Linked DNA regions of Lacibacter sediminis. The protein of the gene in region 2 interacts with the protein of the main gene of each other region in a pairwise test. Links are inferred from orthologs where the notes say so. Each region holds a gene or a part of one and is shown on either strand. Other genes may lie near its edges.

The links.
Region 1: the proteins of rpe (region 2) and eno interact in binary tests that used the Escherichia coli proteins (3 or more experiments, as listed by UniProt). The link is inferred for Lacibacter sediminis from one-to-one orthologs.

Annotation. Positions count from the first base shown.
Region 1 is NZ_CP060007.1:4,174,674-4,190,748, reverse strand. What follows is about bases 5,862-8,758. They hold eno (phosphopyruvate hydratase), read right to left. Parts: upstream 8,008-8,758; coding sequence 6,715-8,007; downstream 5,862-6,714. Other genes in these bases: H4075_RS17795 (DUF4126 domain-containing protein), read left to right, coding at 8,232-8,758; H4075_RS17805 (FtsB family cell division protein), read right to left, coding at 6,351-6,644; H4075_RS17810 (anti-sigma factor), read right to left, coding at 6,006-6,254; nth (endonuclease III), read right to left, coding at 5,862-5,970. Also shown: H4075_RS17835 (VCBS repeat-containing protein), read left to right, coding at 1-878; H4075_RS17830 (2-oxoacid:acceptor oxidoreductase subunit alpha), read left to right, coding at 1,097-2,941; H4075_RS17825 (RidA family protein), read left to right, coding at 3,047-3,493; H4075_RS17820 (hypothetical protein), read right to left, coding at 3,588-5,123; more of nth, read right to left, coding at 5,326-5,861; more of H4075_RS17795, read left to right, coding at 8,759-8,798; H4075_RS17790 (DUF3592 domain-containing protein), read right to left, coding at 8,814-9,242; gliding motility-associated ABC transporter ATP-binding subunit GldA, read right to left, coding at 9,301-10,194; H4075_RS17780 (gliding motility-associated C-terminal domain-containing protein), read right to left, coding at 10,317-12,167; acs (acetate--CoA ligase), read left to right, coding at 12,436-14,379; H4075_RS17770 (hypothetical protein), read right to left, coding at 14,472-16,064. UniProt on the Escherichia coli protein: Catalyzes the reversible conversion of 2-phosphoglycerate (2-PG) into phosphoenolpyruvate (PEP). It is essential for the degradation of carbohydrates via glycolysis.
Region 2 is NZ_CP060007.1:1,000,775-1,016,940, reverse strand. What follows is about bases 6,996-9,983. They hold rpe (ribulose-phosphate 3-epimerase), read left to right. Parts: upstream 6,996-8,159; coding sequence 8,160-8,807; downstream 8,808-9,983. Other genes in these bases: H4075_RS04480 (TonB-dependent receptor), read left to right, coding at 9,403-9,983; H4075_RS04485 (hypothetical protein), read left to right, coding at 8,904-9,356; H4075_RS04495 (tetratricopeptide repeat protein), read left to right, coding at 7,275-8,078; H4075_RS04500 (TolB family protein), read right to left, coding at 6,996-7,160. Outside these bases: H4075_RS04540 (SPOR domain-containing protein), read left to right, coding at 118-483; H4075_RS04535 (homogentisate 1,2-dioxygenase), read right to left, coding at 548-1,705; H4075_RS04530 (hypothetical protein), read left to right, coding at 2,013-2,744; H4075_RS04525 (metallophosphoesterase family protein), read left to right, coding at 2,755-3,255; H4075_RS04520 (pyridoxal phosphate-dependent aminotransferase), read left to right, coding at 3,316-4,413; H4075_RS04515 (nuclear transport factor 2 family protein), read left to right, coding at 4,573-4,998; H4075_RS04510 (LTA synthase family protein), read right to left, coding at 5,035-5,475; H4075_RS04505 (hypothetical protein), read left to right, coding at 5,599-5,967; more of H4075_RS04500, read right to left, coding at 6,051-6,995; more of H4075_RS04480, read left to right, coding at 9,984-11,886; H4075_RS04475 (T9SS type A sorting domain-containing protein), read left to right, coding at 12,080-12,712; H4075_RS04470 (AMP-binding protein), read left to right, coding at 12,848-14,491; H4075_RS04465 (class I SAM-dependent methyltransferase), read left to right, coding at 14,514-15,149; H4075_RS04460 (hypothetical protein), read right to left, coding at 15,153-15,581; H4075_RS04455 (hypothetical protein), read left to right, coding at 15,802-16,166. UniProt on the Escherichia coli protein: Catalyzes the reversible epimerization of D-ribulose 5-phosphate to D-xylulose 5-phosphate.

The DNA.
Region 1 (16,075 bases), 3.2 Mb from region 2 along the record:
TGTGGACAGATTTTGATAATGATCAGCAAACAGATCTCATCATTACGGGAGATTGGATGCCGCTACAATTTTTTAAGAATAAACAGGGTAAATTAATTGATGTAACTGCATCAGCCGGGTTAACTCAAATGAATGGTATGTGGCGTAGTTTGAACGCTACCGATATCGATAATGATGGAGATATTGACGTTGTAGCTGGAAACCTTGGGTTGAATTGTGAATACAAAGTCAGCCTGCAGGAACCAATGCAATTATTCGCAACTGATTTGGATGGCAACGGCAGTATTGATCCTTTTTTATTCTATTACATAAAAGACGCTGATGGTATCAAACGTTCTTATCCCGCCATCAGCAGAGGCCGCTTTGCTGAACGGGTACCTGCGATAAAAAAACAATTTCTTTTAAATGAGGACTATGCACACGCCAGCTATCAGGATATCTTTAAAGGAAAAGCACCCCAAAAAATTTTGGAGCTGCATTGTAATGAAACTAGGACTTGTTTTTTTGAAAATACAGGTAATGGCAAATTTATCAAGCATGCATTGCCGGTAGAAGCACAATTCTCGCCGGTTAATACTATTATCTGCGATGACTTGGATAACGATGGGTTTAAAGACCTGTTGCTGGCGGGCAATGAATACCAGGCCGAAGTAATGACTGGAAGATATGATGCGTCTTATGGTTGTTTCCTTCGAGGTGGTAGCAATAAGTCCTTCACATCAGTTCCACCGGCAACCAGCGGCTTTATTTTGAATGGTGATGTAAAGGACATGTCGCTTATTCGTTTATCAAACGGAGAAAAGATATTGCTTGCTGCAGTCAATAATGATTCAATGAGAGTGTTTAGGATAGGTGTTGCAATTAAGAAGTCAAAATAGCGATCAGCAGACAAATAATTTTCAGGATGATTGGGCAATCTGCAATCGCTTCTTCATTTTCTCCTCCTTTAACAATGATTTTCAGCAGGGTTTCAACTGCCATCTGGCAGAAATTCTGTCGAAATAAAACTTTCTACCTGTTTTCGACTGAAAAAATCGGTAAGAATATTTTAGATTGAATTTTTTCATAGATTGAGCACACCTAACTTTGCGTTGCTATGACAAGAACTCAGGAACTATTAAACGATGTAGTCATCAAGTTTGCCGGCGATAGTGGTGATGGTATGCAATTGACCGGTAGCCAGTTTACCAATAATACCGCCCTCATGGGAATCGATCTTGCCACTTTCCCCGATTTTCCGGCAGAGATCCGTGCTCCACAAGGAACCCTTGCCGGTGTGAGTGGTTATCAGTTGCGTTTCAGCAGTGATCATGTGTACACACCAGGTGATGATTGTGATGTATTGGTAGCCATGAATGCGGCGGCATTAAAAGCCAATCTCAAAGCCATTAAGAAAGGTGGGAAGATCATTGTTAATACCGATGGTTTTGATGCGAAGAATCTTCGTCTTGCCAACTACCCTGAAGGCGTTAATCCTCTTGAGAACGATAGCTTATCAAACTACGAAGTGATCAAGATGGATGTGACCAAGATGACGAGAGAAGCGCTCACTGACATCACGATGGGTATGAAAGAAAAAGACCGTGCAAAGAATATGTTTGTGCTGGGCTTTTTGTATTGGATGTACAACCGTGACATGGAAAGTACCATCAGCTTCCTCACCGAAAAATTTGGTAAGAAACCTGATATTCTTGAAAGTAACATCCGTGTTATGAGAGCCGGTTACAATTACGGCGATACTACGGAAACATTTACTACAACCTATAAAGTAGAGAAAGCAAAGATGGAACCAGGTTTATACCGTTCCATTATGGGTAACCAGGCGGTGAGTTATGGTTTAATAGCCGCTTCACAAAAAAGCGGACTGCAATTGTTCTTAGGTTCATATCCAATTACACCTGCTTCCGATATTTTGCACGATCTCAGTAAGTACAAAGCATTCGGCGTAAAAACATTCCAGGCCGAAGATGAGATCGCCGCTATTACATCATCTATTGGTGCTGCATATGGCGGTTCATTGGCTGTTACAACAAGCAGCGGTCCCGGTATTGCATTAAAAGGAGAAGCAATGGGTTTGGCAGTGATGCTGGAAATTCCTTTGCTTATTATCAATATTCAACGTGGTGGACCATCAACAGGGTTGCCCACAAAAACAGAACAGAGTGATCTGATGCAGGCTTATTATGGCCGTAATGGCGAATGCCCGATGCCGATCATTTCTGCATCAACGCCAGCTGATTGTTTTGATGCGGTGTATGAAGCAGCACGTATTGCTGTGCAGCACATGACGCCGGTTATGTTCCTGAGCGATGGTTATATTGCAAACGGTGCTGAACCATGGAAGTTCCCGCAATCAAAAGATTTGCCTGAAATAAAAGTCAACTTTAAAAAAGGACTTGATGAAGGCGAAGAAAAATTACTGGCCTACAAGCGTGATGAAAAACTGGCTCGTCCATGGGCTATCCCTGGTACGCCGGGGTTGGAACACCGTATTGGCGGGTTAGAAAAACAGGATATAACAGGCAACATCAGTTATGATCCCGATAACCACCAGCACATGGTGAAAACAAGACAGGCCAAGGTTGATAAAATTGCTGATTATATTCCTGAACAGAAATTAGACAGTGGAGCAGCAACAGGTAAAGTATTGGTGCTTGGATGGGGTAGTACTTATGGCGCAATCAAAAGTGCCTGTGCTGAACTGCAGGCGCAGGGCAAATCAGTATCGCACGCTCATCTCCGTTACATTCGTCCTTTCCCAAAAAATCTTGGTGAGATACTGAAGAGCTATGATACGGTGTTGGTGCCCGAGATCAATAATGGTCAGCTCATCCGGATCATCCGTGATCTGTATTTTGTTGATGCGAAAGGCTACAACAAGATCAAGGGTGTGCCGATCACCAAAGGTGAATTGATTGAAGAGATCGGGAAGTATTTGTAAATTACTGTCAGTCTTCAACATAATTAAATCCATCAATACCCGTTGATGGATTTTTTGTTTTCATTTACGAAAGCTGAAATTATCTTACGTTCAAATCTTATTATCATGAACAGAAACTTATTCATCGTTTCATTTCTTCTTCTTTCATTTGCCGCCACTGCACAACAAACAAAAGCGCCCATTGAAAAAGAAAAATGGCATTGGGGCAATCCAATCAAACAGGATACATCTGCCGGTTATGCGCAAACGTTGAAAGTGGGTGATGTGTTATACATCTCAGGTACCGTTGCAACAGATATGAATGAAGAAGGCGTGAAACGATTGTACAGTGGGTTAGAACGTTCACTTAAACAATATGGCTTAACCTTTCAGCATGTGGTAAAAGAAAATCTGTACACTACTGATATTGAAGCGATGAAACAACTCAACCATGTGCGCAAGCAATTTTACAAAGGCGATTTTCCTGCTGCAACATGGGTGCAGATCGTTCGCTTATACATGCCAGATGCAAAACTGGAAGTTGAGTTGATTGCACATTTCCCGAAACAATAAATTATTTATTGCTCATCTTCTGCTATTCAAAGTCCGCAGACCTTAAAATGCAGGAATAATAGAATAATTTCTCTCTTCAAATAATTTCGGATTCTTATAATGATCTGAGAAAAGCAAGCAGCGCTTTTTTATCTTCTACATTAAGATCTAAACCAAAACTGTGGCCTTTTACCGCAAACGGTTGACCTGCGTTTGGATTAAAACCAGAGGGTATAAAATCATCTTTCTGTCTTGCAGGATTAAACATTTCTTCAAGTGAAGTAACATAACCACTGTGCATGAGTGCTTGTCTGTTCCATACACCAATAAGCGAGGGCACTTTATAATATCCTGTACCACGCCGGCTATATAGTGCAAGTGTAGGGTCAGTCTCAACACAAATGTCAGAAATGTCGAACCTTGTTTTATCTTCTTTCGACGGTACAAAACCAAGTACAGGAGTTAATTTATTGTTGGTGTAAAGTGGGGGAGTATGACAATCAATGCAAACATCCTGTTCAAATATTGCTTTTCCTTTTGCAATTAATTCTGCCGGAGCTTTATCAGGGTTGGGTAAAGGCCTGAGCGAATAAATATATTTTGAAAGCGCATAAGCCTGTGCATCGGAGAAGCGGGTATATCTTTTTAGCAAAACACTATCAGGTCTTGTATCGGGTTTAAAACCACCATACGAATTGGTGAAATCCATTTCCTGGTTCAATACTGCATACCGCATCAAATCACCAATATCACGGTGCAACAACATGCCGGTGCGGTCAAGATATTTTCTTTCTTTCAGGTTAAACAAATCGGGAATGGCAGTTGGTGCACCAAGCGTACTGCTATGCCGGTGCATTACACCCGGTACTGTTGCCAGTAAAACTGCAATAGCTCTTTTATATTCGGGTTTCTTTACAAACTCCTGGCTTTCGTGTTCGATCCACGGTGCACCAAATAACCCACGGAAACTCTGGCTCAGCATAACCGATGCAGCGCTATCAGCCATTTTGCTCTCCTGTATGTTTGCCAGGAGACCTCCTCCGAAAATTTTATCAAACGGATAATTGCCCTGTGCCCCTTTAACTACCGAACCATCAGGCATTACTTTGTTATGGCAATTGCCACAGGCAAATGTGCCCACTTCAATTTTTCCTTTTTTACGAACCACGATTTGAAAAAAAGGGATCGTTCCATCTTTACTCACCGGCATATGTATGGATGTCATAAATGCTGCCATGCCTTGCAACTCTTCCATGTTTACAGCACTGTCAATAAACCGGTCAAAATTTTGCGGCATTTCATAAATAAGTTCCCCTGCTTTTATCCAGTCTTCTTCCGTTTTTAGTTTAGCTACATCAAAAACCAGTTCTGGTTCTTGTTTTAACAGCCATTCATAATAGCCTTTGGGTTCACGGCCGGGCATATAAAAGGGATAGGTTTTGTAGGCTGTTCGTTCGGGAATTTTTTTGTAAATGTCTTCCGCTATTGGATGCACTTCAATAGACTTGTTGACCAATGGCAGATGTGCCGATTTTAATTTGCTAATTTCCCAAAGAATGGGGATATCGTTCATGTTGTTTAAGCCAAAGCTTACTAAAAATAATCCGGCAATGATTATTGCAGGTATGAATACTATTTTTTTATGCCTCATAACGTATCGTTTTAGCTGACATTTTTTTACAGTATTTCAACGGATATGCAGGGAGAAGCAATTTGTTCGCAATAAACAGGTTGACCTAACCATGAACGTTTACTGTTGTATTGGATAAAAGCTTTTCAACAAAAAAGAAGGTAAGAAAAAGAATTTGCTGTTGCAATAGTGTAAGGAGAAGATTGCGTTTGTGAGATAAGACTCAGCGGTTATTCTTCTCAAAATATTTACAGCAATGCTGCAATCCGCATTCCCTGCATTTCGGCGTGCGTGCAACACAAATATAACGACCGTGTAAAATAAGCCAGTGATGTGCTTTATGAATAAGTTCTGTTGGAAAATGTTTGATGAGTTCTTTCTCTACTGCTAATGGAGTTGTTGCAGTTTGCTTTACCAATCCAATGCGCTTGCTTACACGAAACACGTGCGTATCAACCGCCATGTTAGGTTGTGAATCGACAACCGATGTAATAACGTTGGCAGTTTTACGTCCAACACCCGGCAGCTTAACCAATTCATCCACAGTTAATGGCACTTCGCTGTTAAACTCGTTAACGAGTTTCTGTGCCATACCAATCAGATGTTTGGTTTTATTGTTGGGATATGAAATGCTTTTAATGAGTGGAAACAATTCATCGAACGTGGCCTTGCTCATGCTTTTAGCATCAGGATATTTCTCGAAGATGGCAGGAGTGGTTAGGTTCACCCGTTTATCGGTGCATTGGGCACTGAGGATAACGGCAACCAACAGCTGAAAAGGATTGTCGTACAACAATTCTGTTTCTGCATCGGGTGCATGAACAGAAAAATAATCAATAACGGATTGGTAACGCTCTTTTGTTGTCATTCTGAATTGGGAATGACGGCGAAATTAGGGAAAGATCAGTTTGAAGAGGAAATATCGGAAGCTGCAAGGTCTTTGTTTGCATATTTCAACACAGACAGAACGGTTTCTGTTCTGGGAGAAAATGTAAACTTCGAAAGTCGTTGAGCTGCTTTTTTGATCACCTCGAATTTTTCTCTCAGGGTCCAATCTTCGGCCAACGCTTGTTCGATGGCGGCATTCTCGGCTGGGGTCGTTTCTTTGTAGAGATATTGTAACAAGTCTTCCGGCGTAAATTTATGTGTCATAAGCAATCCTGTTTTTTGTTGCGTAGGGGCTTCTCAAAGGATCTGCTTTGCTATTAAACGCTGTTGGTAAACTTGTATTGTACGGGGCAGGTCTTTTTATTCGTTAAAGAGGAAAATGTCCTCATTATCACGCTTCATATAGTAGTTTTCACGGGCCAGTCGCTCATAGGCCGAAGGGTCGTTTTTTCGCTTTTCCAGCTCGGTTTTGGCCGTTTCGATCTTCTGATCGTAATAGGTGCTGCTGCTTTTTAATTCGTTCAGCTTCTTAAATCGGCTGATCTGGGTAATAAAATCATTCCTGTCAACAAATAACATCCATACCGCAAAACCAATGATCGTTAAAACATATTTGTTTTTCAGTACTGGTGGGATATTGCTCAGAATTTTCATATGAGATCTAAATAAAAATGGTTCATAGTTCACAGTTAATGCCCATGAACTATGAACCATTAACTAGTTGCTATTTACCAAATTTAATCTTTCCGCCCGGATAAATTGCATTCTCGCCCAGCATTTCTTCAATGCGGATAAGCTGGTTGTACTTCGCCATACGATCAGTACGTGAAGCAGAACCGGTTTTTATCTGTCCGCAATTCAATGCTACTGCTAAGTCAGCAATAGTGGTATCTTCAGTTTCACCACTTCTGTGACTCATAACCGTTGTGAACCCTGCGTTCTGTGCCATTTGCACGGCATTGATGGTTTCAGTAACTGTACCGATCTGGTTTACTTTAATGAGGATACTATTGCTGATGCCTTTATCAATACCTTCTTTTAAACGCTTCACATTTGTAACGAAGAGATCATCACCAACCAACTGGCATCTTTTTCCAAGACTTTCAGTTAATTTTTTCCAGCCAGCCCAATCATCTTCAGCCATACCATCTTCAATAGAAATGATCGGATATTTATTTACCCACTCAGTCCAGTAAGCAACCATTTCATCGCTGCTGATCACTTTACCAGGGTTGCTCTTATAGAATTTATACGTGTTGGTAGCTTCATCATACATTTCGCTTGATGCAGCATCCATTGCAATACCTACTTGCTCACCTGGTTTGTAACCTGCTGCAGTAATGGCTTCCAATACAGTTTCAATTGCTTCTTCGTTGCTTTGAATTTCAGGAGCAAAGCCACCTTCATCACCAACGTTTGTGCTGAAACCTTTTTTCTTTAATACTGCTTTGAGATGATGGAAAATTTCCACACCCCAACGTAAACCTTCACTGAAAGAAGGAGCACCAAAAGGAATGACCATGAATTCCTGGAAATCGATTTTATTATCAGCATGTGCACCACCGTTCATGATATTCATCATCGGAACAGGGATTACTGTACTGTTTACACCACCGAGGTAACGGAATAAAGGCAAACCGCTTTCTTCAGCAGCAGCTTTTGCAACAGCCATACTTACAGCAAGCATTGCATTTGCACCAAGTGAACCTTTATTTTCTGTACCATCAATTTTAATCAGAAGATTGTCGATGTAAGCCTGGCGTGTAACATCAATACCGATCAGCTGATCAGCAATTACATCATTCACATTTTGCACAGCTTTCAAAACACCACGACCAAGGTATTTGCTTTTATCACCATCACGTAGCTCAACCGCTTCGTGTTTACCCGTACTAGCACCACTTGGTACGGCAGCACGGCCAATAATACCATTATCAGTTATCACATCTACTTCTACAGTTGGGTTACCACGGCTGTCGAGAATTTGTCTAGCATGAATGTCGGCGATAAAGCTCATAAAATTCAGTTTGTAGTTAATGTTATAGTCCGGAAGTCGGGAAGAGAAAAGACCGGAAGATTGTTCGTTCCGAAGATGGAGATCAGCAGAGTTGTTCTTTCGGACTTTCTAACTTCTCTCTTTTCTGACTTTTTGTTTGCGCTGCAAAGAAAAGACATTCAAAGGCAGCAACAAAGGATAAAAGGCAGTGAAATTGATTATTTTTAAGTACAACAAACGATTGTATGGACACAGCGATACTTACTTCCATTGCAATGGGCATTGCACTCAGTGCGTGCTGTGGTTTCCGGGTATTTGTGCCCATGCTTGGAGCCAGCTTTGCAGCATACCAGCAGTGGTTTGCACTGTCTGCAGATATGGAATGGATGGGAAGCCTGCCTGCGTTGATTTGTTTTGGTACTGCAGCTATTCTTGAAATCGGTGCTTATTATATTCCTTTTGTTGATAACCTGCTCGATATGATTGCCACACCTTTAGCTGTCGCAGCAGGAACTGTTTTGGCTGCATCGTTTTTACCCATTGCAGAATTCAGTCCGTTGTTGAAATGGATCATGGCCATCATTGCAGGAGGTGGTGCGGCAGGAACGGTGCATGCAGGCATTGGCTTGCTGCGATTATTTTCAAGTAAGACTACAGCAGGAACTGGAAATGTTATTGTGTCAACAGGTGAGAATGCAGCTGCTATTGGTGGTACGGCGTTGAGTTTTACTGCACCTGTAATTATTGCTGTGTTGATGTTAGTGTTGATTGGATGGATTGTGATGAAAGGAGTGAGAAGGTTAAGGAAGTGATGGCTGTTTATTTTTTCAAGTAGAAAATACTTTATATAAAATCCCAAAATTCAACCCGGTCAAGACTATTAGAATGAAAATAATTATAAAGCCTTTGAACAATAAAACGGTTTTTGGGTTATCAATCACCTCTAATGGATCGTTGCTGTTATAGCAAATGTTGATCGCCGCTCCGACTACAGGCTTATTAAAGGAAAAATCTTCAGATTGAAATTTATACTCAACATTGTTGGCAAAATACCGGATTAATGGGGCGTATTGGGTACGACCATCCAAGTCTGATTTTTCAACAACATCAATAACTTCTCCTGTACTTACCTGACCGTTGACTACGAGTTTATTTAATTTTAAAAATTCATCAATTGTCTTTTTTAAAACAATACGATAACTAATGATGTCTATAATTATTATCCCAATTATGGATAAATAATCTACAATAGTCATTTACTGTTTTAGTTTAATGAATTTGTTGTACAGTCACCTTTCAGGTGAACAGACAATTTTAAGATGTTAAACTCCTGAACACATCTTCCAATGAATTCTCATCGCTCTTCAACGAAAGCACGTTGAGATTTTTTTCAATCGATAGTTGCAGCAATTGTTTTTTCACTGCATCAGGATTATCTGTTCTGAATTTCCAGGTGGTACTGTTTATGCGAATACAATTTTGAATTGAATTAAAAAGCGATTCATCTACTTCTTCTTTTAATTCAAGGATCACTTCTCCTGCCTGCACTTTCTTAAGCAAATTAGATAACTGATCATCTGCAACGATCGTTCCTTTATTGATAATGATCACACGGTCGCATATGGCTTGCACTTCCTGTAAAATATGTGAGGAGAATAAAACTGTTTTGTTCAATCCAAGTTGTTTGATCACATCACGTATCTCAATGATCTGGTTGGGGTCAAGTCCGCTTGTTGGTTCATCTAAGATCAATACTTCCGGATCATGAATAAGTGCAGCAGCCAAACCAACACGTTGCTTATAACCTTTTGATAACTGACCGATCTTTTTATGAGCTTCAGGTGTTAAACCAACCTGTTGTATAACATCTTCAATTTTCGATTTCTGATTTCCGATTTTATGAACTTCTGCAATAAACGCCAGATATTCTCTTACATACATGTCGTAATACAATGCATTACTCTCCGGTAAATAACCGATCTTTTGTTTACTGCCCATCGGGTTATCATTCACCTTTACATCACACACAACAGCGGTGCCACTTGTTGGTTGCAGGTAACCGGTGATCATTTTCATGGTTGTACTTTTTCCTGCACCATTCGGCCCCAGGAAGCCAACGATCTCTCCTTTGTTTACTTTAAAGGAAATATTATTCACCGCTTTTTGCTCACCATAAAGTTTCACCAGGTTATTGACCTCAATTGACATGTGCTGTGTTTGGTTCAAAAATAAATGAAATGTGGAATAGGTATGCCATACCTAAGCATATTATATTTCGCATGGCAATGTAAGAAGGTATGGCATACCTCTCTTTCAGTTTGAAGCTATCATCAGGGAATAAGCAGCACCGTTCCTTTTTGTGTATACAATTTGCCGTTGCGTTTGTAGCTGACAGTCCAGATATATTGACCGGGTGGAGCTTTGCTATTGTTCATACGGCCATCCCAACCGGTAAACAATGAATTGGTAGAAAATATCTGTTGTCCCCAACGGTTGTAAATTTTCATATCAAATGCTTCAATAAGGAAATAAGCCTTTGCATAGAGCACATCATTCAACCGGTCATCGTTTGGCGTAAAGGCGTTTGGCACAAAGATCATATCCGCACAATCTTTATAATCAACAGTGATATCATCAACCGCAATTCCGCAACCATTACCAACAGCAACAGAATAAGTGCCTGGTGAAGTAATGGTAATACTGCTGTCAGTTTCATTCGTACTCCACAAATAAAATTCAGCTAATGGATTTGTTGCATTCAACAGCAAAGGTTCATTTACGCAAAGCGTAGTATCGCTGATAAGCTGAACAGTGGGTGTATAATTTCTTGTGATGGTAAAACTATCTGTACGGTCGCAAACAGCATCGCTTGTAAACAATGAATAGATTCCTTCAGTTGAAAGAATACGTTGTGCTGAAGTTGTTCCATCGTTCCACAAATAGGTTGCTGCAGTTGGTTGTTGTGCGTCCACATCTAATGTTTGCGCATCACACAACAATGTATCAAATGGAAGAAAGCGTTGTAATGGATTTGATTGTATAACAACAGTAGCTGAATCCATGCTTGAACAACCACCTTTTGTGATCAGCCGGACATGATACATTCCGTTGTTGGCGGCAGTTACATTTCTGGCACGCAAAGTATCAGTGCTCATATTAAAGGGCCTGCCGTTTATCGTCCATATATAAGCAATGGCATTAACCGGAACGATCAGTAACAGATCCTTGCCTTCACAAACAGGAGCATTGGTATATAACATTGGTGTTACAGGTGCAAATACATGTATGGGAATACTTGGTGAGATTGAACGGCAATTTGTTGAGTTGATATTAGCTGCTTCGGCTGCCAGTAGACGGTAATTACCACTATCTGCTTTTTGAATATTGTTGATGCTTAAGTCAGGAGTAGTAGCTGTTGGAATATTCACCCAACCACTTCCGTTATTAAATTGCCATTGGTATGCAGGGTTTGTGTAAGATATAGCTGTTACATTTCCGCTGATACTGATATTACTGCCAACACATGCATCGTTTGTATTGAGCATTGTTCCGTTAACAACCGGCGCAATGCTTGCGCCGCAAAGTGTAAATTCAATATCATCAAGTGCAAGATCATTTCCAATACCACCCGCCTGGTTATTAAAGATGCGAAGCACAACTGAAGTTTCACCTGCGGGCAACGAAAAATTAAATCCGTACTGTGTCCATGTAAATGAACTGAAACGTGGAATAGTTGGTGTCAGAAAAGATGATAGCACCGTTCCTGAAACTGCACTTGCAATTTCAAAACGCAGTATCGGATCGAGTGGGTTGCTGCTTCCTGCCGGAATAAGATTGGCCAGCCATGCAGAAAAATACAATTGCGAACCGGAGCAGAGATTGCTGACAGTTGTTTCGTAAAACTTTCCTGCAGTGTAATCAGCATTAACGATCATCATATTACCTCCTGAGCGATCATTGCCAATATGCCAAACACTAAACTGTCGCTGACCGGTTGCAATGTCAGCAGTTGTTTTACGAATACCATATTGGCCATCATCAATAGTACCAAGCGAATCAAATGTATACGTAGTAACACCGGCAGGAAGTCTTGAACCTGTTAAGGGAGAATTGTTGCTGCCGCCAAAATTTTCAGAAAATAAAACATTGCTTGAACATTGTGCATACGATTGAACTGTCAATATGCAGAAACTAACAATCGCTATTAAAAAACAAAATGGCTTCAGGTTGTACATCGGTTGCTTAAGAAACTTAAATGTAAACATTCATTCACAACAAACAAAAAGCCCTTGCTGAACAACAAGGGCTTTCATAAAAAACCAACCATATGAACAGACATCGAACAGATCAATAGGGTATTGTCTGTTTTCTTTCAATAAAAAGACCGATGCCGAATAAAATTCGCTGCATAAGGCTGCAATATTTTTATATTTACGGCCCAAAGAACGAATGATGTCATATCCTTACCAGATCAAGTCTTACGAAGAGTACAAAGAAGCATATCAAAAAAGTGTTGAACAACCGGAAGAGTTCTGGGGTTCAATCGCTGAACATTTTCATTTCCGAAAAAAATGGGACAAGGTTCTTGAATGGAATTTCAAAGAACCAAAAGTAGAATGGTTCAAAGGTGCAAAGCTCAACATCACTGAAAATTGTATTGATCGCCACCTGGAAACAATGGGCGACAAACCTGCTATCATCTGGGAGCCAAACAATCCTGAAGAAAGAGTTCGTGTAGTAACATATAACCGTTTACATAAACGTGTTTGCCAGTTTGCACAGGTACTCATTAACAATGGTGTGAAAAAAGGCGATCGTGTTTGTATTTATATGGGCATGGTACCTGAGTTGGCGTATGCGGTGTTAGGCTGTGCACGCATTGGCGCTATACATAGTGTGATCTTTGGAGGTTTCTCTGCACAAAGTATTGCTGATCGTTTGTATGATGCACAAGCTGAATTTATTGTTACCTGCGATGGTGCTTATCGTGGTAATAAAGATATTCCGCTGAAGAGTGTAATTGATGATGCACTCATTGGTAACCGCACAGTAAAAAAAGTAATTGTTTACACACGGACACGCACACCTGTTTCTATGTTGAAAGGAAGAGATGTGTGGTGGGAAGATGAAATGGAGTTTGCTGAGCACCAAGTGGAGAAAAATGGTGTGGTAAGTTTTCCTGCAGAAGAGATGGATGCTGAAGATCCATTATTCATCTTGTATACAAGTGGTTCAACAGGTAAACCAAAAGGTGTGGTGCATAGCAGTGCGGGTTATATGATCTGGACGAACTACACGTTTGTCAATACATTCCAATACAAGAAAGGTGATGTGCATTTTTGCACAGCCGATATAGGTTGGATCACAGGCCATAGTTATATTTTATACGGTCCGTTAAGTGCAGGCGCTACATCATTGATGTTTGAAGGTATTCCTACATGGCCCGATGCAGGTCGTTTCTGGGATATCGTTGATAAGCATAAAGTAAATATTCTGTACACAGCACCAACTGCCATCCGCAGTTTGATGGGCTTTGGTTTAGATCCATTAAAAGGAAAAGATCTTTCCTCATTAAAAATATTGGGCACAGTTGGTGAACCTATCAATGAAGAAGCATGGCATTGGTATGATGAACATGTAGGCAAAGGCAAATGTCCTATTGTTGATACATGGTGGCAAACAGAAACAGGTGGTTGTTTAATTTCAAACATGGCTGGTGTTACACCTGCTAAACCAAGTTGGGCAACATTACCGATGCCGGGCGTGCAACCGATTTTGGTTGATGAAAATGGAAAAGAAGTGACGGAGAAAGATGAGCATGGTCATTTGAAAGGAAACCTTTGTATAAAAGCACCATGGCCTGCAATACTTCGTACAACTTATGGCGATCATGAGCGTTGCCGGCAAAACTATTTTGCAACCTATGAAAATTTATACTTCACGGGTGATGGTGCGTTGAAAGATGAAAATGGATTCTACCGAATTACCGGAAGGGTGGATGATGTGTTGAATGTAAGCGGTCACCGTATTGGTACTGCTGAAGTAGAGAATGCCATCAATATGCATGCAGGTGTTGTGGAAAGCGCTGTGGTTGGTTATCCGCATGATGTAAAAGGACAAGGTATTTATGCGTATGTGATTTATGGTCACATGCATAACAATGATGAAGATCTTACACGCAAGGATATTTTACAAACAGTAACCCGTGTTATTGGCCCGATTGCAAAACCTGATAAGATTCAGTTTGTAAGCGGCTTGCCAAAAACAAGAAGTGGTAAGATCATGCGACGCATTCTGAGAAAAATTGCTGAAGGTGAAATTTCAAATCTCGGTGATATATCAACGCTGCTCGACCCCGGAGTTGTTGAAGAAATTAAAAATGGAAAATTATAAAAAGAGAAGCCCCGAAACCTACGTCGGGGCTTTTTCTTACAAGTGGATTTTGGGTATCGATCCGTGTAAGTTTTTTAAATCGCTGAAGAATTTTATTCAAGCGGCATTTTTGCAAACCATAATGTTTTTCCACTCTTGGTTTCACCAAGAAATACAACCTGCCCTTTGCCAATCGGCAGAAATGGATATTTATTGTTCACATAATAATCTGTTTTGCCTTGGCCAAATTGAGTAAACTCACCAATGTTGGCTGTTGCTAAATTGATCTTTGTTACATTCGGATAAACAAGGAATTTATACTTACTGTCGCCGAGTTCTTTTTCTGTTTTAACACCTTCCATTTCAAGGATCACCCAGTATAAACTACTGCCATCGGTGCTTTCAACAAGTATCTGCGAGTTTGGAGCCATTTTAGCTTCTTTATCATTTTCTTCACGACGTACACCATACTGTGCTTTCAGATTTCCCTTACTGTCAAAATGAATCATGATAATATCTGTGTAATCTGTTGTGCCAGATGAACGGCGTAATCCGCTGGGTGTTGAATAATTCTGACCTGTTATCAACAGATCGCCATTCATTGTTTGGCGTATGTCTGCTACTCTGAATTTTCGGCCTTTGTAATCAGGTGACTTTTTTTGTGAAGGGGGATTTTGCGCTTTCTTCTCAAACTCTGAAATTGGTGTGCTTGTAACATAAGCTACTTGTCCATTTTCAATTTTTACAATTTGAAAATTCTTTGCTTTGAATTGATCGTCGGCTGGTTTTTCATTCAGATAGTCTGTTTTATTATCATTAGCTGGTCCGTAGATCATCATAGCATTTCCAACCTTTACAAATGAACCATCGAAGATGCCATGATTTGAAGAAATGGATACACGTTCTTTAATTTCTGCACTTGAAGCAATACGTACATAGCTATAGTTTCCGCCATTTGGATCGGCCACTTTATTCATTCCTTTGCCGCCCATTGGAGCAAACAGGATCGTAATATCTTCATCCAGTTCTGCATCCTCATCTGCATCATCTGTATTAACAGCAGCAATTAACTGCGGATATTGAAATTCAAGTACTTTATCTGCCAATTGATTTAGTTCTGCATCATATCTTAATATGTGAATGCGTTTGTATTGACGCATTGGATCGCTGCGGTCTCCTTTTTCACCGGCAATGATGATCACGCTTCCGCTTTCATTCTGCTCAGCATGCGACAGATAGAAAAACTTATTTCCATCTTCTGATTTAGGTTTAAGTTTTTCTTTCTGTTCGATCTTAATATCATAACCACCCCAAAACCAGTTCCATTTCTTTTTAATGATCTTCCTGCGCAGCATCAGCGTACCCATGAAATTTTTTTCAACTGATACTGCAGGCATTTCCCATTCATCGCCTTTATCTGCCCGGTAGCCTTTAAGTTTTTCAAGGGGTTGTTCGCTTTCTTCCATTCCCTTGAAATTGAATTCAAGGTCAAATTTGTAAATTTCAAATTTTGCTTTCCGACCTGATGCTTTGGTAACATAGGTCATGGTCACCTCGTTCTTTGCCTCATCTACCGTTGGCTCATACAAGTAGCCTTTGTTTGCTTTTTTTGAAATTTCGTGTGTTCCTTCTTTGGAAAGTTTTTGGGCTTGCGTTGCAAGACTGCTACCCATCAAGAGGAGTAACAGAAAATTCATTGGTTTCATGTTGTGGAGTT
Region 2 (16,166 bases):
CAACTTTTTTTCGCCATGTTTTCAAATTGTCCGCCGTTATATATTGCCGATTCACTAAAATAAAGCGGCAAATATGATTCTGGCTCGTCTTTTGCCTGTTCAGTATATCCCGACGTAATGCAGATCAAAAAAATCATTTATACCATCTTACTTCCTGTTGTCCTTGCGGCCTGCACAGGACCAAAGACAACTACTTCAGCGCCGCCAAAAGAAAAAACGGTTACCAAAAAAATGGTGAATGGTTACCAACTTCAGGTACTGAATACCACCGATAGGACTGAAGCTCTAAATGCAAAATCATTGCTGCTCACAAAATACCCGCAGCAGAAAACCTTCCTGATGTATCAAAGCCCCTATTATAAAATACGGTTTGGAAATTTTTTAACACAAACTGAAGCTTTGAGCTATCAGAAAAAAGTAAAAACTCATTTTACCAATGTATTTGTGATACCTGCGAAGTTTGAAATAAAGGTGAGGGAGTAAAATATCGGACATAAAAAAAGAAAAGAGCTTTCTTCAAACTCTTTTCTTTCTTCTGATCTCTCATCTATTCAGCCCAGCTCATTACATAATTTCCATTTTCAATGTCCAATGCCTGTTTGGTTAACATCAGCGGACGAAATGTATCAACCATCACCGCTAACTCCTTCGTTTCTTTTGCACCAATACTTTTTTCAACTGCACCTGGGTGTGGTCCATGAGGAATACCTGCAGGATGCAAGGTGATCATTCCTCTTGTTACATTCTTACGACTCATAAAATCACCATCAACATAATAGATCACTTCATCGCTATCAATATTACTGTGATTATAGGGCGCTGGAATAGCGTTGGGATGATAATCGTACAACCTCGGCACAAACGAACAAACCACAAAGGCATTCGTTTCAAATGTTTGATGCACAGGTGGTGGCTGATGTACCCGACCGGTGATGGGTTCAAAATCATGAATGGAAAAAATATACGGATAGCAGCAACCATCCCAACCCACCACATCAAACGGATGTGTACCGTAATGCAAACCGTATAACATTCCCTTCTTCTTTGCCCTTATGAGAAAATCGCCATGTTCATCATATGTTTTCAGATCCTGTGGCTTGCGGATATCCCGTTCGCAATAAGGCGCATGCTCCATCAACTGACCGTACTTACTCATGTAACGTTTAGGGTAACGGAGTGGTGTAAACGATTCAACAATGAACAACCTGTTTTTATCATCATTGAACTCTATCTGGTAGATCGTTCCCCTAGGCAAAATGATATAATCACCATAACCAAATGGCAATTCACCGTATTGCGTTTTCACTGTGCCACTTCCCTCGTGTACAAAGATCATTTCATCAGCATCAGTATTCTTGTAGAAGTAACCGCTTGTACCACTTGTTGGTGCGGCCAATACAATATGACAATCGTTATTCACCAAAACAGGTACACGGCTTTCTAAAAATTCACCGCCGGGTTTAAGATTAAAGCCTTCAAAACAACGGTGCTGCAACATTTTTTCTTCTGCAATAATGGGCGATACATCTATCTGCGGTTCTGTCTTAATGATCTGTGTTGGAGGATGACAATGATACAGCAACGAATAATCATCACTGAATCCTTCGGTTGAAAATAATTGTTCGCTGTACAAACCACCATCGGGCTTGCGGAACTGTGTATGACGTTTATGCGGGATCTTTCCCAATGTGTAATAGTGAGCCATGATTAAATTTGAAAATGAGTTGATTTGAAAATTTGAAAATGCGTTTGCTTATTTCTTGAATAGAAAATAGCGTATGTCAGCTTCTTGAAAGCTCCAGTGTGGCAAGCAGAAAAATGTACTTCCACTTCCGTTTATCGATCCAGTAAGTGAAGTTTCTGAAAAATGGCATATTCAAAGCTAAGTAATCTGTGCGGCTTACGAACGGCACTTCAACGCTTGTTTGAAAAATTTACAAATAGATTTATCTTCCCTTTTTATTGCATTCCGCAATAAAAACAATCAATCAATCACCGCTTAACAGAACCTCATGAAGAAGAGAGAAAAACTTGCTATCGTACGGCAACACTACCCCACTGCCATTACTACTATCGACAGCGTTAACAGGCTTATCGATTTTGTAGAAGCCAAACTGGATCTGGAACCTGCGCAGATCATGTTGGCCGATAGTATTTGCAGTGATGATGTGAACAGTATTCAATACCCGGCAAGGGCACATGAATTTCTTGGTCCTTTTAAAATGGGTGGACTTGATGGTTATCCGTTCACCGGTTTAACTGGTATGGGCGCTTTTGCAAGTCATGTACCCGATGAGGGAGCAGTTATTGTCTATTATGGTCCGCATATTGGTATTTCAAAAAATGGTGCGGTGGGCGAAATACATCGTATTGGTCAGCATAACCATTCAGGTTGTTGCGGCGCAGCAAAAGGAGCGTTGAATAAACTTTTAACGAACACGATCGAAGATGGAAAAATAACTGAGCTCGATTACCAGATGAATACGATTGAACAGATCCTACTGAAAGAGCGAAACAGAATTGCTACAGCCTCCATTCCATTAAAAGAAGCAACAGAAGTGATCTATGAAGCCATTGATAAACGCATTAACGAATTGGTGGCAGCAACCAAATATAATTGCAAGTATGTGATATTGATGGGCGCCATTCTCATCAACAGTGACAGCGATGTTGGTTCATTCAACTGCTCACGCCGTTTTGATGTGATCGATCTTGCAACAGGACAACGAACTTCTTATCTCTAAACAAATTGGTTTGACACGAATAGGACTTATCTCCGACACACATGGATTTTTAGATGACCCCGTGTTTGATCATTTTTCAAACTGTGATGAAATATGGCATGCGGGTGATTTTGGAACTATTGAATTAGCTAAGCGTCTGTCTGCTTTGAGCGGCCTGACTGTAAAAGGCGTTTATGGTAATATTGATGGACAAGATGTTCGATCCGTTTACCCCGAGCAACTGGTTTTCCATTGCGAAGATGTGAAAGTGATGATGCGGCATATTGGTGGTGCTCCGCCAAAATACAATCCCGAAACGAGAAAGGAATTGCAACTGCATCAACCAAATCTTTTCATCAGCGGACATTCACATATTTTAAAAGTGATGTATGATGATAAGATGAATTGCCTGCACATGAACCCCGGCGCAGCAGGTAAACAAGGCTGGCATAAAGTACGCACACTGATCCGTTTTGTGATCGATGGAAATAATATGAAAGATTGTGAAGTGATCGAACTCGGAAAGCGTTAACAGAATTGCCTTTTATACAACGTCTTTTTACAGTAACTTACAGGAACAAAATTAACAGCTATGCAACGTCGTGATCTACTGAAGCAAACCGCTCTTACCCTTGCCGCATTTACATTAAGCAGGGATCTTTTTGCCGCCGAAGCAGAAAAATTTGCACAGCTCCCCGATGTTGACAAGATCATCAAACTAAGTTCAAACGAAAATCCTCACGGTCCATCACCCATGGCCCGCAAACAAATGATGGAAGCTGTGAATGGCAGCAATCGCTATCCATGGGATGTTACCACAAAACTGAGAGAAGAAATTGCTGCTTTAACAGGGCACACAAAAGAACATATTGTAATGGGCGCCGGTTCATCTGAACTGCTGGGGCTTGTGGCGGTATGGGCCGCATTGAAAAAAGGAAATGCTGTTGCACCCGACCCTACGTTCCGTTTATGGATGCCTGCTGCACGTAAAACAGGTCTTGATATAAAACTCGTTCCGCTCACCGATAAAAAAATGACCGATCTGCAGCGGATGAAAGAAGCAATGAACGATCAAACAAAACTTGTTTATATCTGCAATCCAAACAATCCAACAGGCACGGTATTGCCGGCAAAAGAGCTTGAAGCATTTATTAAAGACATTGCACCCAAAGCAATTATTTTATTAGATGAAGCATATACTGAATTCAGCAGCGAGCCCAGCATGGCACACCTGGTGAATGATTATCCTAATCTTGTTATTGCAAAAACTTTTTCGAAGATATACGGTATGGCAGGTGCACGTGTTGGTTATGCATTGGCACATCCAACTACCATCAAACAACTCAATGAATTGCAGCCGTGGGCGAATGCAGGTGCAAGTGCCGTTTCATTAGCCGGAGCATTAGCTGCATTAAAAGACAAAACGTTCATCGACTTTTGTAAAAAAGAAAATGCATTGGCCCGTTCTATCTTCTGCAAAGCATTGGATAAAGCAGGCATTCCATATATACCATCAGAAACAAGTTTTATTTATTTCGATACCAGCAATTTTGGAAAAGATGTGAAAGCAATGCTTGAAGCGAAAGGCATTGTTGGTGCACGCACTTTTGAAGAAGGCACCAAGTGGTTACGCATCAGTGTGGGTACACAGGATGAAATGAAAAAAGCGGCGGCGGCTTTGTTAAGTTAGTTTGTAGTTTTTTGTTTATAATTACTCCGGCACTTGTGCCTTTTTCCTTGTGCCTTGTTTCTTGTTCCTTGTGCCTTTCACCTCCCGTCTTTTTCCTTTCATTGATTTTTAACGAATCGATTGCAATTGATCTTTCTATTTTTCGCCAAACAAAAAAATATGAAACCAATCCTTCTCATCATCGGCATTTTCTTTATGCATTCATTAGTGCGAGCACAGGCCGACGCACAAACCATCAAAGACATTGAAACTGTTTGTAACTACTATCTCATTGGCGGAACCAATCGTGATAGTGTGATGTATAGTAAAGCATTTCTACCGGAAGGTCATTTGCGCTATATGCAAAACGATACAGTAATGAATGTATCACTAAAAGATTTTGCAGCCCGCATGCGCAACGGTGGCGTAAAGCAAGATCGCAAAACAAGCATCGATCGTATTGAAGTATTTGGTAATGCTGCCACAGCCAAATTGACAATCGAGTATCCAACGTTTTACTATCATGATATGATGAGTTTATTGAAAACAAAGGACGGGTGGAAAATAGTAACGAAAATATTTTACAGGGAAGACAAGAAGAAATAAAAAAGGCCTCCGTTTGGAGGCCTTCTATTTTATAAGTTACATGCCGGGGAACCACGGCCTTGCAATTCCTTCACGGAAAGGCCATGGTACTGCCGCAAGAATTAAGATAAGCGCTACCACATACATCCAGGAAGCGGCACCATAGTTTTGTTTTTTTGCTCTGCCTCTTGCCATGGTGATCATCACAATTGCGAGGATCATAGCAGAAATATGTTCAACCACCCAGAAACGGGCGAAACTGTCTTTCATTACATTTCCGAAACCGCCCAGTCGTTCGATCATGTGAAAGCCAACTGCTTCATTGTTGAAATATTGAAATAAGCCCAGCAACAACGTAATGTGTGCAGCAATGAGCAGGAACAAACTTGTTTTTTGTAAGCCGCCTTTTTTAGTAAAAGCCTGGAACAAGGCAATGATCAACAGGATAAGAATTACCCAGCGGAGGACATTGTGCAAGTGAAGCAATCCGGTATACATAATGATTTGGAAATTTAAGATGATTTAATGTGAAATTCCGCCACAAAGTAAGGTGCAGAAAGGGATTATTCAAAAACTGTTTTTTTGCAGAAACGAAGTATCTTGGACTATCAAACACCTGCTATGAAGAAATTATTTTTTACCGTTGTTGCTTTTTGCAGCATACAATCATTGCTTGCACAATCTCCAAAAGTTTTTGTGAGCGATTCAAGCAGACCCATCATTCAACAACAATTATTATTTCAAAACAGGATCATTGGCAAAACTGAGAAGGGAACTGTTTATGCGTTGCCGCAAGATAATATGCCTGTACTGGTGCCAGACAGTTCAATTACATCGAACATGCCGAACAGGTTAAAAACTGAAACACCTGGTTTGCAAATACCAAATCCTTATTATCCCGGCAAACCGGAAATAAAGAAATTTCCGTCAACACCAAATATGTATCAGTATAAACAAAGGCCTGAGATAAAAAATAAGATTGAACGGTGAGTGATGTTGTAATTTCTTTTATTCGTCAGAAAGGCGTCAGACGGACATACTACTCACAATTCACTACTCACCACTCACCTTCCTCATTCCTCCCAATCAGCAATAAATATATTGGTATCTCTTGTGCCGCTGTTGTTGCGGTTGCTGCAGAAAACAATCTTCTTTCCATCAGGACTAAACATGGGGAATGCATCAAAGCCTTTATCTCTGCTGATCTTGGTGAGATTACTTCCATCTTCATTCATGGTATATAAATTGAACGGAAAGCCACGCTTGTATTCATGATTGCTGGCAAAGATGATGCGTTTGTTATCGGGCATGTATGCAGGTGCCCAGTTGGCTTGTCCAAATGAAGAAACCTGTTTAGCATTTGTGCCATCAGCATTTGCCACCCATACTTCCATATTGGTAGGTGCTACTAATCCCTGTGCTAATAATTCCTTGTATTCTTTGATCTCTGCTTCTGTTTTCGGACGGCTTGCACGCCAGATGAGTTTTTTCCCATCAGGGCTAAACCATCCACCACCATCATAACCCAACAAATTAGTGACTTTTATTTCTTTACCCGTTTTCAAGTCCATCACATACATATCTATATCACCATCTTTGGTACTGGTGTACAACATTTTCTTTCCATCCGGTGAAAGCGTTGCTTCTGCATCATACCCCTTACTGTTTGTTAACTGCTTTACAATTTTTCCATTCAGATCGGCCATGAAAATATCATAGCTGTCGTACAAAGGCCAGATGTATTTATTGCCGTATTTACTACGGTCAGGAATTGGTGGGCAATCGCTGCTGCCCAAATGAGTAGATGCATAAATAACGTGTTTGCCATCTTTCATAAAAGCACCGCAGGTTGTTCTTCCTTTGCCGGTGCTCACCAGTTTAGGTGTAAATTTTTCGCCCGCTTTTGTTGGAATTTTTGCGATATACATCTGGTCGCAGGGAATACCTTCTTTTGCATACGTTTTTTGGAAGATGAGCCATTTGCCATCGAAACTGAAATATGCTTCCGCATTATCGCCACCAAAAGTGAGCTGTTGAATATTTTTAAAATGCTTTTCGTCGGGATACAATATGGTATCATTGCTGGTTGCTGTTTTCTTTTCAGTTTCCTTATTCACAGCATTAAACGACAGCATAACAACCACAATAAGAGGTAAAGCAAGCAACAGAGCGGACTTATTCATAAAGCTGATTTGGTGCAAATGTAGATTTTGGAATGCCCGCAAATGTCAGGAAAATGTAAGAACCAGCACAGCAAAATAATTTAGCTTTGCGCCATGCAGTTGAAAGCCTTTTTGATGACTGGATTTACCAGCCTTTGCCTGTTCGCCTGTACCAACGATAAACCTGCCGAAAACGGACAGGACGCTACCAATAATCCTCCTGCCAATTCCAAAATTGCTGAACTTGAAAATAAGCTGCAACAGGAACCACAGGTCGACAGTATCCGTGAACAATTTGTAGAACAGTTAGTACAAAATAACCAATACGATAAAGCATTGGCGCAGGTTGAAACGCTTTTGCAAAAACAACCCAACAACCCGGCTTATCTTTTTATGAAAGCCGATGCGTTGGAGCGTAAAGGCGATACGGCCAATGCCATTGCATCTTACGAGCAATCAATTGCAGCAGCAGGTTTATTTACCGAAGCCGAGTTACGACTTGCCTCGCTTTATGCAGAAACCGGAAATAAAAAAGCAGAAATTTTGTGTGATGCCTTATTGAAAGATGCAACTGCTGTACAATTCCGTAGTGATATTCTTTTTGTGAAAGCGGCTTACTATAATAAGATCAAACAAGCACCAAAGGCATTGACTGTTTACAACCAGATCATCCGTGAAGATTATACTTACTTGGATGCTTACATTGAAAAAGGATTGATCTATTATGATCAGCAAAAATTTGAAGATGCACATAAAGTATTTGCGCAAAGCACCAATGTGAGTAACAAATTTGCAGATGGTTATTTCTGGATGGCGAAGGCAGAAGAGAAACTCAACCGCACAACTGAAGCCATAGATAATTATAAACGTTCCCTCGCACTCGATCAAAGTATTGCTGAAGCAAAAGATGCGTTGAAGAGATTGGGAGTCGTAAAATGATGGCTGATGAATGATTAATAATGAGTGATGAGTAGAATACAAACAACTATAAACTAATAAAAACAAACCATAAACTTTTCTATGCCGATTGTAGCTCCTTCTTTATTAAGCGCCAATTATATTAATCTCCAGGCCGATTGTGATATGCTCAATGCCAGTGAAGCCGATTGGTATCACCTCGATGTAATGGATGGCCGTTTTGTACCCAACATCAGCTTTGGACCAATGATCATTGAATTTTTCCGCAAAGCCACCACAAAAGTGTGTGATGTGCACTTGATGATTGAAGAACCGGAAAAATATGCAGAAGCTTTTCAAAAAGCCGGTGCCGATATTCTCACCGTGCATTACGAAGCATGTACACATCTGCACCGAAATATTCAACAGATCAAAGGTCTGGGCATGAAAGCCGGCATTGCATTGAATCCGCACACACCTGTGTCATTATTGAAAGATGTATTGGCTGATATAGATATGGTTTGTTTGATGAGTGTGAATCCGGGTTTTGGCGGACAGGCATTTATTCCGCAAACCCTTAACAAGATCAAAGAACTCCGCAACATGATCGATGAAAAAGGATTGAAGGTGGAGATTGAAATTGATGGTGGCGTTACGCTGGCTAACGCAAAAAGTATTGTCGACGCAGGTGCAAATGTGTTGGTTGCCGGTAACACAGTGTTTAAAGCACCTAACCCAACTGAAATGATTTCCTTGTTGAAGAAGATATAATGAATGCCGGGAAGACTGAAAGGTTTACAGCCTTTCAGTCTTCCCGGCATTCTGGTTTTAATGCAACGCTTTGATCGATCAAAAGGTCAACCTTCTATGAAACCGCTGTCATTTATACTTTTCCTATCGCTGCTGCTCGGCAGTTGCAGCTATCCTTGTGGCAACTCTTCCGGCCTGCATCTCAATTTTGTTTCCTACACAAAAGCTGAGATCCATGGTTTCAGCATCAGCCGTTACGAAAAGGGAAGCAACTTCAACAATCTCATCAGTTCAAACAGTTTTGATTCTTCTATTGTTGGTTTACGTCAAAGCGGCGATACCATCCGCTATGCTTATTTCAGTAATGATGCATTGCTTCCATCCGGCTTCGACTATAAGGTTTTCATTCCATCAACCAATATAACCTACAACATTACCGACCTTAGAGAACCTCAGGAAACGGGAATTAAGAATGGACAGAAAGTCTATTGTATGAACCAGATTGTTTCCTGCAAGGTTAACGGCAATACGGTAACAATTTCTAACGAAGACCTCTTCCTGAAAAAATAACTTGCTTCGCTTTGCGTTTTAGCAGAAAGGCTTAGTTTTATCTTCCATGAAGGCAACCAAAACCTGCTTCCTGTTCCTGCTCCTCCTTGCAACCTCTGTTTCCTACGCCCAAAAGAAATCGGCAACAGTTACCGGTAAGGTATTGGACGAAAATGAAAACCCGCTTGCGAAGGTATCGGTGATCATTCTTGGTCGCAGCAACGGTGTAACCACCAACGATTCCGGCTATTTCAGCATTAAAGTACCTGCAGGCAAGGCATTTGCCCTTGTTTTCAGTTATACTTCCTACCGTGATGAGCAACGGAATTTCTTTTTAAATGATGATGAACAGGAACGCATTGTTCTCCGTCTTGAACGTGGTGGCAAAGAACTGCAGGAAGTAACAGTTACCGACAACCGCATACGTACCGAAGCGTCGGCGATGCGCCTCAATCCAAAAAATGCTTTGCTGCTTCCATCGGCTGTTGGTGGTGTAGAAGGACTGATCAAAATATTTACCAACTCCAACAACGAACTTTCGTCGCAATACTCCGTGCGTGGCGGAAACTATGACGAGAACCTGATCTATGTAAATGACTTTGAAGTGTACCGACCTTACCTTGTTCGTCAAGGTCAACAGGAAGGATTAAGTTTTATCAATGCTGAGATGGTACGCAACCTTACGTTTTACAATGGTGGCTTTCAATCGAAGTATGGTGATAAGATGAGCAGTGTGCTCGATATTCAATACAAACAACCAAAGAAGTTTGGCGGTTCTGCTTATGTTTCATTGCTGGAACAAGGTTTAAATTTTGAGGGAGCAACAAGAAATGAAAAAGTAAGTTTTGTTGTTGGTGCAAGAAACCGCAGCAATCAAAACCTGTTGAGCAGTCAGCAGACAAAAGGTAATTATGTTCCTTCGAGCAATGATGTGCAGGGATATATTACGTGGCAACCAAATACCAAATGGTTGTTTGAAGCAATGGGCAATTACTCACGCACGCAATTCAAACTAAATCCTGAATTTAGCAGCCAGACAGCTTCTGTGTTCTCTCCTTTCTTTACAGCAAATCTTGGGTTGGATATTTATTTCGCTGGTGCTGAGCGTGACCGTTACAGTACAGCCATGGCTGGTATAGCAACCACCTATCAACCAAGAAAGAATCTGAAGTTGAAATGGATGCTTAGTCATTTCAATAACAAAGAAGAAGAATCATTTGACATACAAGGTGCCTACTTATTTGGTGAGCGTGACTTCGATCGCAGTCGCACAACCTTTGGTTTAATAGTAAATCCATTGGGGGCGGGTGTATTCCAGAATTTTGCACGCAACCGTTTAAACATCTCCACACAAAATGCTACGCACAAAGGTAGCCTGTCGAAAGACAAACATTTCATTCAATGGGGACACAGTCTCGAACGCCAAAGTATTTCTGATAAGTTGAACGAATGGGAATTGACGGACAGCGCCGGTTATACGTTGCCGTTCAATCCTGATCAATTGCAGTTAACAAAAGTTATTAAGTCAAAAGCTGATCTTGTTTTCTACCGCACGTCAGGTTATGTGCAGGATAATATTATTCTGAATGATTCATTGAACATGACCTTGCAGGTGGGTGTTCGTTACAATTACAATACACTCAATAATGAAGTATTGATTCAACCACGTGTGCAATTTGCGATGCAGCCTCTTGGTAAAAAAGATATTGTGTTTCGTGCTGCTGCAGGTGCCTATCATCAACCACCATTTTATAGAGAGTTACGTCGTTATGATGGTACCGTAAATGAATCAGTAAAAGCACAAAAGAGTTGGCAGGTAGTGGCAGGTATCGATTATAATTTTAAAGGATGGGGCAACCGTCCGTTTAAATTACAAGCTGAAGCCTACTATAAACACATGACTGATATTGTGCCGTATGATGTAGACAATGTGCGTATCCGTTATTTCGGCAGCAACAGTGCCAAAGCATATGCAACAGGTATTGAAGCACGCTTGTTTGGCGAGCTGGTGAAAGATGCAGAAAGCTGGGTAAGCATTGGTATCATGCGTACACGTGAAAATTTAGATAATGATCAGTGGTATAATTATAAACTCGATTCGCTGAATAAACCAATCGACAGCACCTTAGTGCAAGGCGGCTGGATCAGAAGACCAACTGACCGCTTCCTCAGCGTTGGTATGTTCTACCAGGATTATCTTTCCACCAATAAGAACTTCAAATTCTCCATGAACTTTTTGTACGGCACCAATCTTCCTTACAATATTCCCAATAGCGCCAAGTACAGAAATGCGTTAACGATCGATCCATACATCCGTGTTGATTTTGGTTTCAGTGCATTGTTGCTCGATGGCGAAAAAAGCAAACGCCGCAGCCGCAATCCTTTCCGTGAGTTCAATAATATCTGGGCAAGTCTCGAGATCTTTAATGTGATCGACCGCCCCAATACCATTTCCTATTTGCTCATTAAAGATTTCAGCAACACCATCTTTTCTATTCCCAATCGTTTAACGCCAAGGCTGATCAATTTTAAGATTGTGGCGAGGTGGTAGAATGGTGAATGCCAAAAAGTAAAATTTAAATCACCTTAGTGCATCGTTCAAACTGTTTATCCCCTCTCGGGAGGGGCAGCAGAATGTTACACAGGAAACTGTTTAAAGGGGTGGGTTTAAAATTATTAATGTCATTAACATGACTTTCTTTCCCGAGAATCCCTGCCTATCTTTATCTCGTAAATTGAGAAGCATGAAAACATCCATCACCGCCATCGTATTCTTTTTTACAGCTTTCACCGGCTTTTCGCAGGCGAATGATCCGTTTCTTACTTTCCCCATCGAACTGAAATTTTTCCAGGCACAAAAAACAAACCAGTACAATGTGTTGCGTTGGCTGGCCCCCTGCACATCAGATTTTGCAGCATTTGAAGTACAGCATTCTGCTGATAATAAAACCTTCAGCGTACTGCATAGTTTTACTGCCGACCAGATCCGTTGTGCTGAACCTTTTGATTATACCGATCTGCAACGACGTGAAGGAACCAATTATTACCGCATTAAACTTACTACTCCCGCCAATACTTCTGTTAACTCGTTCATAGTTGCTGTACTCAACGGCAGCAAAGGATTTGCATTGAATGCGTTGTTACCATCTCTTGTACGTTCAACAGCTGTGCTTAGTATTTCATCAGCAGAAACAGACAGGTTACAACTTACAGTTACGGATATCAGCGGCAAACGTTATACTGTTCGACAAGAACAGTTATCAGCAGGCACCAATCAAGTGCAATTAAACCTTCAAAGTTTACCATCCGGTCAGTACGTATTACAGGCAAGCAACAGCAAAGGCGAACAGCAACAGCTGCGTTTTCTCAAACAATAAAACGGCCCTCCTTTGCGTCTTCTTTTCTCTGCGAACTTTGCGTAAGATAACTGACGCAAGTCAACAGGTTTAATATACATCGTTCTGTTACTGCTGAATAATTTTCAGTAGATTAGATTACTCAAAACGATTGTCATGACCATATCCACACCCCTGCAACAGTTTCTGCTAAACGTAGAAAACCATCCCAACGATATTTTTTTGCGTCAACCTTTTCGTGGCGAATGGACAACCTGGACATGGCAACAGGCAGCTGATGAAAGCAGGCGTATTGCTGCAGCATTGCATTCACTCCAACTTCCAAAGGGATCACATATTGCCATTCTTTCGAAGAACTGTGCGCATTGGATGATGGCGGACATAGCGATCATGATGGCCGGCTGTATTTCCATCCCCATCTATCCGACATTAACAGCATCGTCCATTCAACCGATTCTTGAACACAGCGATGCAAAAGCAGTTTTCATTGGTAAACTGGATGATTTTAAGTCGCAGGAACATGGCATACCACCTGAACTGATCCGTATTGGTTTTGATGCATACGAACGAAATGAACGTTACAACTGGAGTGAATTAATAGAGGAACATCAACCACTTCAACACACACATCAATGGCACGAAGATGAATTGATGACGATCATTTATACATCGGGCACAACCGGCCGGCCAAAGGGTGTGATGCACACTGCAGGTAATTTCAACAGGGTGATGCATGCAGCTATTGAAGAACTTCGTTTAGAAAAACACAGAGCTTTACTATCATACCTGCCTCTCAGTCATATTGCCGAACGGATAGCTATTGAAATGAATTCGATCTATAATGTATGTGTCATTTCATTTGCTGAATCGGTTGAAACATTTGCAAAGAATGTAGCTGAAGTGCAGCCGCATATTTTCTTTGCCGTGCCAAGACTCTGGGGGAAATTCAGGGAAGGCATTCTTAAAAAAATTCCACAGAAAAAACTCAACCTGCTTTTATCAATTCCAATCATCAGCGGCATTGTAAAGAAAAGCATCAAACAGAAATTAGGTCTGTCTAGAGCTACGCATATTTACAGTGCCTCCGCTCCTATTTCTGTTGACCTGCTCAAATGGTTTGCGAGACTTGATGTAAAAATTACACAGGCACTGGGCATGAGTGAAGATTGTGTGTATGCACATTTCGAACGGCCATACGATTACAGGCATGGGTCAGTGGGAAAACCATTTAAAGGACTGCAGGTAAAGATTACAGAAGAAGGCGAGTTAAGGGTGAAAAGCGTAAGCAATACCAAAGGCTATTACAAAGAACCAGAACTCACTGCTGAATTGTTTGATGAAGATGGTTATTTAAAAACAGGCGACATCTGCGAATATGATCACGATGGTTATTTGTTTGTAACCGGACGATTAAAAGACCAGTTCAAAACAGATAAAGGAAAATACATTTCTCCATCACCCATTGAAACAAAACTGTTGGCCAATGCCGATATTGAACAATGCTGTGTGGTGGGCATGGGTATTCCGCAGCCTATTGCATTGATCACGTTATCAGATATTGGCAAACAGAAAACAAAAGAAGATGTGGAGGAAAGTTTACTGGCATCACTGGCTGCTATTAATCCTTCTTTAGAAAAATATGAGTATTTGGAAAAAGCAGTTGTGATGAAAGAAAACTGGACCATTGAAAACGGATTACTTACACCAACGTTGAAAGTGAAACGAAATCAGGTAGAAAAAATTCATCAGCAGTTTTATCCGCATTGGTTTCTGGAAAAAGGAAAAGTGATCTGGGAATAAATGTTGCCGTTACTTTGCCGCAATGGAATTGCAACCATCTCTTAAAACATTTCATTTTGGTGATTACCGGTTCAATGCGTTTGTACCAGACTCATCGGCACTTCAGCAGGCATTCACCAAACAACTTCAAACAGATCCATCAACGCCTGCACCCTATTGGGCACAGGTTTGGCCATCGGCCTATGCTCTTTGCGAATTCATCGCAACTCAACCTCATTGGTTGCAAAACAAAACAGTACTTGAATTAGCTGCAGGCTTGGGTTTGCCTTCGCTTCTTGCGGCACAGCATGCAACAAAAGTTACTTGCAGCGATTATGTTCCTGAAGCAGTAGAGTTCATGCAGGAATCAATTCAAGAAAACAAACTGGAAAACAGCAAAGCAATGATGATCGATTGGAATCATCTTCCCAATGATCTATCGGTTGATGTTTTGCTGTTGAGCGATATTAATTATGAACCAAAGGCTTTCGAAACTTTATTCAACGTTATCATTTCATTTTTGGAAAAAGGAACAACCATTCTACTTTCAACACCACAACGGCTGATGGCAAAACCATTTATCGACCGGTTGCTGCCCTACATCAAACTATGGGAAGAGCAAACAATTACAAACGTAACACCTGCTGTTACCTGCTCGGTTTATGTATTGCAGCAATAGCAGTTATTTCTTCAGTACTTTTTCCAGGCGTTTCAGATCGGTGATCTCAGCCGGAGATAAAATTTCGTTGTTCTCATATTTAGCTTTGAGGAACAACACTTGCTTATGTTGAGGATATTTTTCAAGAATGGCATTAATGATCGCTCCTATCGCTTCGTCCTTCGTAAAAAAAGCTGTTGGTGCCGATGCTGCTGCCCGTTCACGGGTTGGCTTCTTTAAAATGATGGCTTCGAGTGTGGCTAATTTATGTTCAGGTATTTCAGCAACCTTCATTGCTTTTTGTAACAAGCCTTCCAGTTGTTTTTTGCTCAGTCCGCCACGTTCCTCGTATTGAAAGGCGAGACTTTTGATAAATGTTGAATCAGGTCGTGCCAAAACCATTTGTTGTAACACATCCCGCACCACATCTACATCTGCTTTTTTCCTTTGCATGCTGTGAAAGTAAGAAAACACGATGGTTAAATAAATACAACCTTTCCTCTGAGATTTATTCAATTGATTTCAGCGTACACTCATTTAGAAATCGCCCCGTAATTCTACGATTAACTTATTTACAAGTAAAATAACTGTGTAAAACTTGCGTGTTTTAACCCTTTCATTTTTCCAGAAAATGTTTTTACTTGTGTGTATTAATCACTGCAACCTACACCTCATGCCTTTAAGAAAGAACCTTAACTATCTGCTTGCATGTGTGCTTGTTCTTGTAGTAACAAGCAATGTTATCAGCCAATCAAAATGGGTGACAGATGTGTATGGGAATGTTGGCTGTAATATCTGGCTCTACCGCAGTAAGCAACAAAAATTTCCCGGTCTGCGTATCTACGGTTCCATGAGCATCATGGGCACCTATGATCAACATTATATGATCCACTACGGACCATCATTAAGTATCTACACAAAAACTGTAGGAGCAAGTCTTAATCCTTTAGTGGGCGACTACCAGATCGATTTCACGAATACTTTTTCCATTGGATATGGTTTTGACAAACCCATGCAATATGTGAAGCAATTACGCAC